DNA from 2 places in the Kitasatospora sp. NPDC101447 genome. Region 2 is predicted to be linked to the other one. Evidence: riboswitches for the same ligand, from Rfam matches in the RefSeq annotation. Region 2 holds a riboswitch; the other holds the start of a gene.
The links. A riboswitch is a leader RNA that binds a small molecule or an ion and turns the genes downstream of it on or off. The one in region 2 is predicted to bind glycine.
Positions count from the first base shown of each region.

Region 1: linked by a shared signal. The riboswitch ahead of gcvT (glycine cleavage system aminomethyltransferase GcvT) and the one ahead of gcvP (aminomethyl-transferring glycine dehydrogenase) in region 2 are both predicted to bind glycine.

Region 1 covers NZ_JBIWNL010000004.1:382,614-387,588, reverse strand. The annotation lists gene ACIRST_RS08725 (enhanced serine sensitivity protein SseB C-terminal domain-containing protein) at 1-717, opposite strand, end outside; gene ACIRST_RS08720 (enhanced serine sensitivity protein SseB C-terminal domain-containing protein) at 834-1,637, opposite strand; glycine riboswitch at 1,893-2,000, shown strand; gene gcvT (glycine cleavage system aminomethyltransferase GcvT) at 2,232-3,353, shown strand; gene gcvH (glycine cleavage system protein GcvH) at 3,454-3,834, shown strand; gene glyA (serine hydroxymethyltransferase) at 3,919-4,975, shown strand, end outside.
Region 2 covers NZ_JBIWNL010000024.1:119,226-124,200, forward strand. The annotation lists gene ACIRST_RS28650 (DUF5999 family protein) at 1-87, shown strand, start outside; gene gcvP (aminomethyl-transferring glycine dehydrogenase) at 209-3,109, opposite strand; glycine riboswitch at 3,349-3,451, opposite strand; gene ACIRST_RS28660 (PRC and DUF2382 domain-containing protein) at 3,675-4,793, shown strand.

The DNA of each region.
Region 1 (4,975 bases), on a different contig from region 2:
GTACTCGTCCGACATCGCCACCGTGGACACCGCGAGCCCCTCCGGGGCCACCGCGATCGCCCGCTGCATCAGGGCGCGCACCGCCTCCACCGCGGGCGGAGAACTCTCGTACAGGTCCAGGCCGATCGCCAGGTACGGCTCCCCCACCGCCGGCTGCACCCAGGCCCGGCGCAGCGCCCGCACCGCGCGCACCTCACCGGCCTGCCGCTCCAGCAGCGCGAAGAACGGCTGCGCGTTGACCTGCGGCTCGCTCAGCTTCAGCGGACCGGCCGGCAGCCGGTCCAGGCCCGCGGCGATCCGCCGCAGGTCGGCCCAGGGCACGCCGACACCGCCGCCGGGGGCGTGCGGGTTGAGCCACAGGCCCCAGCGGGTGCGGTACAGCGACGCGGCGATCTCCCGGCCGGAGATGACCTCGTGGGCCCGCGCCCAGCCGGACGCGGCGAGCTGCTCGGGCGAGGTGACGGCCGGCGCGTAGCCGTGGCCGCTGATCTCCATGTTCCCGTACTGCGCGTCCGGACTGCCCGGCGTGCCGTGCCAGAGCAGCATCCAGACCCGGCCGTCCGCCAGCGCGTGCAGCAGTCGCTCGTACGCGTCGTAGCGCTCCGGCGCGACCTCGCGCAGGGCGTGCTCCAACACGCCGGGGTCCGCTCCCGGGTGCCCGGCCGGGGCCTGGCCCCAGGGCCCCGGCGCCCCGCCCGCTCCCGTACCCGCACTCATGCGCCCACCTCGCCGCGCCTCTTTCCTCGAACCCGCCGGCCCGTCGGCCGTCTGCACGCACCCTATGGCGCGGCACCGGCCACCGCCACGGCGACGTGCCTACGAACGAACCCCGCTCACACCCGCGTGTAGAAAGGCATTACCCGGGTGAGCAGCCACTCGACCACCGGGTCGTCGGCGAGGTCGAGCAGTACGAGGTGGACGCCACCCGGCAGCGGCGCGGTTCCCAGCGCTCGGCCGAGCGCGTCGTTCACCGCGGCCGGCTCGGCCGGGGCCGCCGGATCCAACTGGACGCCCACGAACATCACGGTCGGCTCGCCCTCGATGCTGGCCAGCGCCCGGCGCGCGGTCAACACCCCGGGAAGGGCCGAAAGTTCGGCCCGGCAGGCGGCCAGGAAGTGCTCCGGGTCCTCGCCCGGCACCGGCTCGCGCAACGCCACCCGGCCGCCGGTCGGCGCCGCCGGATCCTCCGCGCCCTCCCAGCGGTCCTCGCGCGGACCGCGGCGCAGCTCGGCCACGCCCTGCGGCGGCACGGGGATGCCCACCGCCGCCTCCGGGTTCACCGCGATGCCCACGCCCAGTGGCAGCCCGCGGGCGAACTCCCAGACCGGCGCGATCGCGAAGGCCATCCCCGGCGCCTGCTGCAGGAACACCTCCTGCGAGGAGAACACCGGCACGTACGGGTCGCCGCCCAGCTCGATGATCGGCAGGTCCAGCGCCTGCCCCTGCGGGTCGGCCCCGGCCGGCAGCGGCACCCACACCTGGCTGCGGGCCAGCACCTCGATCACCCGCGGCGTCGCGCCCGGGTCGCCCATGGCCGCGGTCAGCACCTGCTCCAGCTCGTTGGCCGGCCACGTGCCACCCGACGGTGCCCCCTCGGGACCGCCCCACCCCTGCTGCTGCTCCACCGGGTACCCCATGCGCCGCCGATTCCGCCCTCTGCCGGTCGGCCGCCCTCTGCTGCGCCGACGCGGAGCAGTCTAGGGCCCGTGTTCGGGACGGCGCGGGGTGGTCGGGTCCGCCGTTCCCGCCCGACCCGGTCCCCTCCTCCCGCCCGATCCCGGCCCCCTCCTCCCGTGTGACCGGGTCCCCTCTCCCTTCCCGGTCCGGGACGTGCCATGATGTGCGCGTCCGACGGCATGCGCCGCGGGCTCCACAACTCCATACCGGCCGCTCGAACCCGCGCGGGAGAGCCCGGAGTGCCGCCAGCGTGGCGGCAGAGCCGGCGCCGAAGGAGCAAGTCCTCCCCGGAATCTCTCAGGCCCCCCTACCGCACGGGTTAGGCACATCTGGAAAGCGGCGCACGGCCCTGTCGCGCGCCCACCCACGGTGCAAGCCGCCATGCTGTCCCCCAAGCTGGAAACAGCTGCGGGCCGGCGGGGCGGTGAAGCTCTCAGGTTCGACGACAGATGGGGAGACCCACGCCGCCGCATGCCCGCGCGCAGGGTCGGCCCCCGAGCGGGTCCGGTCCGGCGCGTGCACCCCTGAGTGCCCCGACCGAGGAGTTCCTGGCCATGTCGTCCCTCCGCCTGACCGCGCTCGACGCGCTGCACCGCGCCCTCGGCGCGACCATGACCGACTTCGCCGGCTGGGACATGCCGCTGCGCTACGGCAGCGAGCGCGAGGAGCACCTCGCCGTCCGCACCAAGGCCGGTCTGTTCGACCTCTCCCACATGGGCGAGATCACCGTCACCGGCCCGCAGGCCGGGGAGATGCTGGACCACGCGCTGGTCGGCTTCGTCTCCGCGCTGGGCGTGCTGCGCGCCCGCTACACCATGATCTGCGCCGAGGACGGCGGCATCCTGGACGACCTGATCGTCTACCGCCTGCGCGAGGACGCCTTCCTGGTCGTCGCCAACGCCTCCAACGCCCAGCTGGTCCTCGACGAGCTGATCGCCCGCGCCAAGGGCTTCGACGCCGTCGTCACCGACGACCGCGACACCTACGCGCTGATCGCCGTCCAGGGCCCGGAGTCGACCGCCATCCTGGCCGGGACCACCGACGCCGACCTGCCCGGCCTGAAGTACTACGCGATCCTCCCGGCCCAGGTCGCCGGCCGCGAGGTGCTGCTGGCCCGCACCGGCTACACCGGCGAGGACGGCTTCGAGATCTTCTGCCGCCCGGCCGACGCCGAGGAGATCTGGCAGGCGCTGACCGCCGCCGGCGAGGGCCGCGGCCTGGTCCCGTGCGGCCTGTCCTGCCGCGACACGCTGCGCCTGGAGGCGGGCATGCCGCTGTACGGGCACGAGCTGTCCACCGACCTCACCCCGTTCGACGCGGGCCTGGGCCGGGTCGTCCGCTTCGACAAGACCACCAACGAGGGCGCCTTCGTCGGCCGCAAGGCGCTGGAGCAGGCCGCCGCCGCGGCCGAGGCCAACCCGCCGCGGGTGCTGGTCGGCCTGGTCTCCGAGGGCAAGCGCGTCCCGCGCGCCGAGTACAGCGTGGTCTCCGCCGACGGTGCCCCGATCGGCCGGATCACCTCCGGCGCGCCGTCCCCGACGCTGGGCCAGCCGATCGCGATGGCCTACGTCGACGCGGCCCACGCCGCTCCCGGCAGCACCGTCGCGGTGGACGTCCGCGGCAAGCACGAGCCGGTCCGGGTCGTGGCGCTGCCCTTCTACAAGCGCGCCCGCTGACGCCCGTCCGGGCCCCCCGTTTTCCCATAGACGCAGGTCGAAGCCGTCCGCGCGGCGGCCCGCTTCGTCGTACCCGCTTCCCATCCTGGAGAATGACGTCATGAGCAACCCCCAGCACCTGCAGTACACCAAGGAGCACGAGTGGCTGACGGCCGCTGAGGACGGTGTTTCCACGGTCGGCATCACCAAGCACGCCGCCGACGCCCTCGGTGACATCGTCTACGTGCAGCTGCCGGCCGTCGGCGACACCATCACCGCCGGCGAGACCTGTGGCGAGCTGGAGTCCACCAAGTCGGTCAGCGACCTGTTCTCCCCGGTGACCGGTGAGGTCACCGAGATCAACGAGGACGTCGTCGCCGACCCGGCCACCGTGAACGCCGACCCGTTCGGCAGCGCCTGGCTGTTCAAGGTGCGCGTCGAGTCCACCGACGAGCTGCTCAGCGCCGACGAGTACGAGGCCCTCACCAACCCCCAGGGCTGATCCACTGGTGCCGGGGCGGGCCGCCGTGCCGCGGCCCACCCCGCGCCGTCTCCCCCCTGTCGCTCCTCCCGGGAAGACCACACCATGACGGTTCTCAACCAGTCCCTGCACGCCCTCGACCCGGAGATCGCCGCCGCGGTCGACGCCGAGCTGCACCGCCAGCAGACCACGCTGGAAATGATCGCCTCCGAGAACTTCGCCCCGGTGGCGGTCATGGAGGCCCAGGGCTCGGTGCTCACCAACAAGTACGCCGAGGGCTACCCCGGCCGTCGCTACTACGGCGGCTGCGAGCACGTCGACGTGGTCGAGCAGATCGCGATCGACCGCATCAAGGCCCTGTTCGGCGCCGAGCACGCCAACGTGCAGCCGCACTCCGGTGCGCAGGCCAACGCCGCCGCGATGTTCGCGCTGATCCAGCCGGGCGACACCATCCTGGGCCTGAACCTGGCGCACGGCGGTCACCTGACCCACGGCATGAAGATCAACTTCTCCGGCAAGCTCTACAACGTGGTCGCGTACCACGTGGACGAGAAGACCGGCCAGGTCGACATGGCCGAGGTCGAGCGCCTCGCCAAGGAGCACCAGCCCAAGCTGATCATCGCCGGCTGGTCCGCCTACCCGCGCCAGCTGGACTTCGCCGAGTTCCGCCGGGTCGCCGACGAGGTCGGCGCGCTGCTCATGGTGGACATGGCGCACTTCGCCGGCCTGGTGGCCGCGGGCCTGCACCCGAACCCGGTGCCCTACGCCGACGTGGTCACCACCACCACCCACAAGACCCTGGGCGGCCCGCGCGGCGGCGTCATCCTGTCCAAGGCCGAGTACGCCAAGAAGATCAACTCCGCGGTCTTCCCCGGCCAGCAGGGCGGCCCGCTGGAGCACGTGATCGCCGGCAAGGCGGTCGCCTTCAAGGTCGCGGCCTCGGAGGAGTTCAAGGAGCGCCAGCAGCGCACCCTGGACGGCGCGCGCATCCTGGCCGAGCGCCTGCTGCAGGCCGACGTCGCCGAAGCCGGCGCGTCCGTCCTGTCCGGCGGCACCGACGTCCACCTGGTCCTGGTCGACCTGCGCAACAGCCAGCTCGACGGCCAGCAGGCCGAGGACCGCCTGCACGAGGTCGGCATCACGGTCAACCGCAACGCGATCC
Region 2 (4,975 bases):
GGCGTCGTCCTGTTCGAGGACACCGGAGAGCTGCTGCCGGACGGCCGGGTGATCGCCCCGCGCCGCCCCGTCGCCCACGCGGCCTGACCGCGCGGTCCGACCGTACGGCGGGCGCGGCCGCCGGATCGATCGCCGTACGGGCAGGGCCCCGGCGGAGAGTTCCGCCGGGGCCCTGCCGTGCGTCCGGCCGCCGTGGCGGCCGGATCCGTCAGACGCCGTACTCGTCCAGCGGCGGGCAGGAGCAGACCAGGTTGCGGTCGCCGTACGCGCCGTCGATCCGGCTCACCGGCGGCCAGTACTTGTCCGCCGGGTTCACGCCCGCCGGGAAGACCGCGTCCTGCCGCGAGTAGCCGTGTGCCCAGTCGCCGGCCAGCTCGGCGGCGGTGTGCGGGGCGTTGCGCAGCGGGTTGTCGTCGGCCGCCCACTCGCCCGAGCCGACCTTGTCGATCTCGGCCCGGATCTCGATCATCGCGTCGCAGAAGCGGTCGATCTCGTGCAGGTCCTCGGACTCGGTCGGCTCGATCATCAGCGTGCCGGCCACCGGGAAGGACATCGTCGGCGCGTGGAAGCCGTAGTCGATCAGGCGCTTGGCGATGTCGTCCACCGTCACGCCCGTCTCCTTGGTCAGCGGGCGCAGGTCGATGATGCACTCGTGGGCGACCAGCCCGCCCGGGCCGGTGTAGAGCACCGGGAAGTGCGGCGCCAGGCGCTTGGCGATGTAGTTGGCGTTCAGCACCGCGACCTGGGTGGCGTGCTTGAGGCCCTCGCCGCCCATCAGCCGGACGTACGCCCAGGAGATCGGCAGGATCGCCGCCGAGCCCCACGGCGCGGCCGAGATCGGACCGACACCGGTGGCCGGACCGGCCTCCGCCTGCAGCGGGTGGTTCGGCAGGTACGGCGCCAGGTGGGCGCGCACCGCGACCGGGCCGACGCCCGGACCGCCGCCGCCGTGCGGGATGCAGAAGGTCTTGTGCAGGTTCAGGTGCGAGACGTCCGCGCCGAACTTGCCCGGCTTGGCCAGACCGACCAGGGCGTTCAGGTTGGCGCCGTCCACGTAGACCTGGCCGCCGGCCTCGTGCACCATCGCGCAGATCTGGGTGATCTCGGTCTCGTACACGCCGTGGGTCGACGGGTAGGTGACCATCAGCACCGACAGGCTGTCGCGGTGCTGCTCGATCTTGGCCTTCAGGTCCTCGACGTCCACGTCGCCGTCGACCAGGGTCTTCACCACGACCACGCGCATGCCGGCCATCACGGCGGAAGCCGCGTTGGTGCCGTGCGCCGAGGACGGGATCAGGCAGACGTCACGCTGGGTGTCGCCGTTGGCGTGGTGGTAGGCGCGGACGGCCAGCAGGCCGGCCAGCTCGCCCTGGGAGCCCGCGTTCGGCTGGATCGAGACCGCGTCGTAGCCGGTCACCTCGACCAGCTGCTGCTCCAGCTGGCGGATCAGGGTCAGGTAGCCCTGGGCCTGGTCGATCGGCGCGAAGGGGTGGAGCTGGCCGAACTCCGGCCAGGTCACGGCCTCCATCTCGGTGGTCGCGTTGAGCTTCATGGTGCAGGAGCCCAGCGGGATCATGCCGCGGTCCAGCGCGTAGTCCCGGTCCGACAGGCGGCGCAGGTAGCGCAGCATGGCGGTCTCCGAGCGGTGGCTGTGGAAGACCGGGTGGGTCAGGTACTCGTCCTCGCGCAGCAGGGCGCCCGGCAGCGCGTCGGCGGTCTCGGCGACCTCGACCGCCTCGACGCCGAACGCGGCCCAGACGCCGGCCAGGTGCTCGCGGGTGGTGGTCTCGTCGGTGGAGATCGAGATCCGGTCCGCGCCGTCCTGGTGGACGTTGATGCCGTTGGCGCGGGCGGCGGCGGCGATCTCGGCGGCGCGGCCCGGGACGACGGCGGTGACGGTGTCGAAGAACTCGCCGTGCAGCAGCTCGACGCCGCCGGCCCGCAGGCCCTCGGCGAGGGCGGCGGCGTACCGGTGGGTGCGGCGGGCGATGTCGGCCAGGCCGTCCGGGCCGTGGTAGACGGCGTACATCGAGGCCATGACGGCGAGCAGCACCTGGGCGGTGCAGATGTTGCTGGTGGCCTTCTCGCGGCGGATGTGCTGCTCGCGGGTCTGCAGCGCCAGGCGGTAGGCGCGGTTGCCGTCGGAGTCGACGGAGACGCCGACCAGGCGGCCGGGCAGCGAGCGGGCGTACTCGGCGCGCACCGAGAGGTAGCCGGCGTGCGGGCCGCCGAAGCCCATCGGCACGCCGAAGCGCTGCGAGGTGCCGCAGGCGATGTCGGCGCCCAGCGAGCCGGGGGACTTGAGCAGGGTCAGCGCCAGCAGGTCGGCGGCGACGGCGACGATCGCGCCCAGGCCGTGCGCCTGCTCGATCACCGGGGTGAGGTCGCGGACCACACCGGTGGCGCCCGGGTACTGCAGCAGCACGCCGAAGACGCCGCGCTCGGCGATCTCGGCCGGGATGCCCTCGGACAGGTCGGCGACGACGACCTCGACACCGGTCGGCACCGCGCGGGTGTTGATCACCGCGATGGTCTGCGGCAGGGTCTCGGCGTCGACCAGGAAGACGCCGCCCTTGACCTTGGTGACGCGGCGGGCCAGCGCCATCGCCTCGGCGGCCGCGGTGCCCTCGTCCAGCAGCGAGGAGCCGGAGGTCGGCAGGCCCGTCAGGTCGGAGACCAGGGTCTGGAAGTTGAGCAGCGCCTCCAGGCGGCCCTGGGAGATCTCCGGCTGGTACGGGGTGTAGGCGGTGTACCAGGCCGGGTTCTCCATGACGTTGCGCAGGATCACCGGCGGGGTGAAGGTGCCGTAGTAGCCCAGGCCGATCATCGGCTGGAGCACCTGGTTGCGGCCGGCCAGCTCGCGCAGCTCGGCGAGGACCTGCGCCTCGGACCGGCCGGCGGGCAGGTCCAGGCCGGTGATGGAGCGGATCGCCTCGGGCACGGCGGTGGCGGCGAGCTCGTCCAGCGAGCCGTAGCCGACGGACGCCAGCATCTTCTCCTGCGCGGCGGCGTCGGGGCCGATGTGGCGGTTCTCGAAGGGGCTGGCCAGCTCAAGCTCGGTGAGGGTCGAGGCGCCGGTGGGGCGTCCCGCGTTCGGCTGGGCGTTCATGTGGTCGAGGCCTCCTGGTCACGGACCGGCGGGGGTACGCACGCCGGCCGACCTTCCCGCTGCGGACAGCGAACTCAGCCGTGGCGGGCGAACCCGACAGGCCTCCCCCTCTGTCATCGGGACCTGAGAGCTTCGCCCGCACGGAGCGCGCTGTGAGCGCTCCGTCGGCTTGCACCGTCGGTGAGGGTGGTGGTCGCCGGCTTCCGTGCCGACACTCCTGCCCTGCTTTCCAGAGTGACCTACCCCACACGGTACGGATGCCTGAGAGATTCCGGGGAGGAGTTGCTCCTTCGGCGCTCCGACCAGCGGTTTTCGCGGCGGAGACTCTCCCGAGCGGGCTCTGCGGTCGCCGCCCAGGGTACCAGCGGGAGGCCTTCCGATCACGGGTGCTTCAGGTCACGCCGGGTCTACGCGCGTCCCCCGGACGGCGCAGCACGCAGCCCGTCCGGCGCACCCCGGTCGCGCCCGTCCGATTCATGGCATTTGGTGTGAAGTGGCGGACGGAACGGGTGCTCCGGCCGCCTTCCTGCGGGGGTTCCGCAGGCCCAGCGCCCTGGAGGAATGAGTGCAGACCGACATCGACCCCCGGGACCTCATCGGCCACAAGGCGGTCGACCGCAACGGAGACAAGATCGGCACGGTCGACGAGGTCTATCTGGACGATGCCACCGGACGGCCCGAGTGGGCCGCCGTCCGGACCGGCATCTTCGGCCGGGACGCCTTCGTCCCGCTCACCACGAGCGACTTCTCCGGCGAAGAGCTCCGGGTCCCGTACGACAAGTCGCTGGTCAAGGAGTCCCCGGACTTCGGTGTGGGCCAGCACCTGTCCCCCGCCCAGGAACTCCAGCTCTACCGCTACTACGGCCTCGACACCCCGGGGAGCGACGACCCGGCCGGTGAGAGCGGCGGCCACGCCGCGCAGTCCGACCTCGACTTCGGCACCGCCCCGGCCGCCGCGCCCGCGACGGCTGCGGCGGCTGCGGCCACGGCCACGGCCACCACCACCAAGCCGCTCGCCCTCCGCTCGCCCGAGCCCGCCCCGACCGACACCAGCACCGCCCCGGAGGCCCACGTGCGCACCCTCAGTGCCCCCGCACCCGCCCACGCTCCCGCTCCCGCTCCCGCCGTCACGCCTCCCGTCGAGCCCAAGCCGCAACCGCAGCCGCAACCGCACCCGCACCCGCAGTCGCAGCCGGCCGAGAGCACCGTGGGCGCCGCCGCTCCCGCCCCCACCGACCCGGTCGAGATCACCTGCCGCGAGGAGCGACTGGAGGTCACCACCGAGTGGCACACCGTGGGCACCGCGAAGCTGCGCAAGTACGTGACGACCGAGCAGATCGAGCGCCGGGTCCCGGTGGTCCGCGAGCGCGTCCGGGTCGAGCGGATTCCGGTCGGCGAGGCCGAGCGCGCCTCCCTCACCGAGAAGGAGATCGCCGAGGCCGTCGAGGAGGTCACCCTCCGCGAGGAGCGTCCGGTGGTGCACAAGTACCTCGCCCCCGTCGAGCGCGTCCGCCTCGTCGTCGAGCGCTACACCGCCGAGGAGGTGATCCGGGACGAAGTCCGCCGCGAACACGTCGAGGTCCACGACGACACCCCCGCCGAGATCGCCGAGGGCCCACGCCCGTCACCGGCCGCTCCCGCCCCGGAGACCTCCCGCCCCGCCGCCATGCGCCCCCTCGTCTGACCAGCACCCCACCGAGGGCCCCGACCACCCGGCCGGGGCCCTTTTCCCATGCCCGGGCACCCGCTGCGACGGCCACCCCCGGCCCGCCACAGGCGCCCGACGGACGCCCGACACTCCGCCTTTGCCAAAGCTTAACCACTCGATATTTGACACTCTGAAGTATCTCCCTGCATGGTTACTTC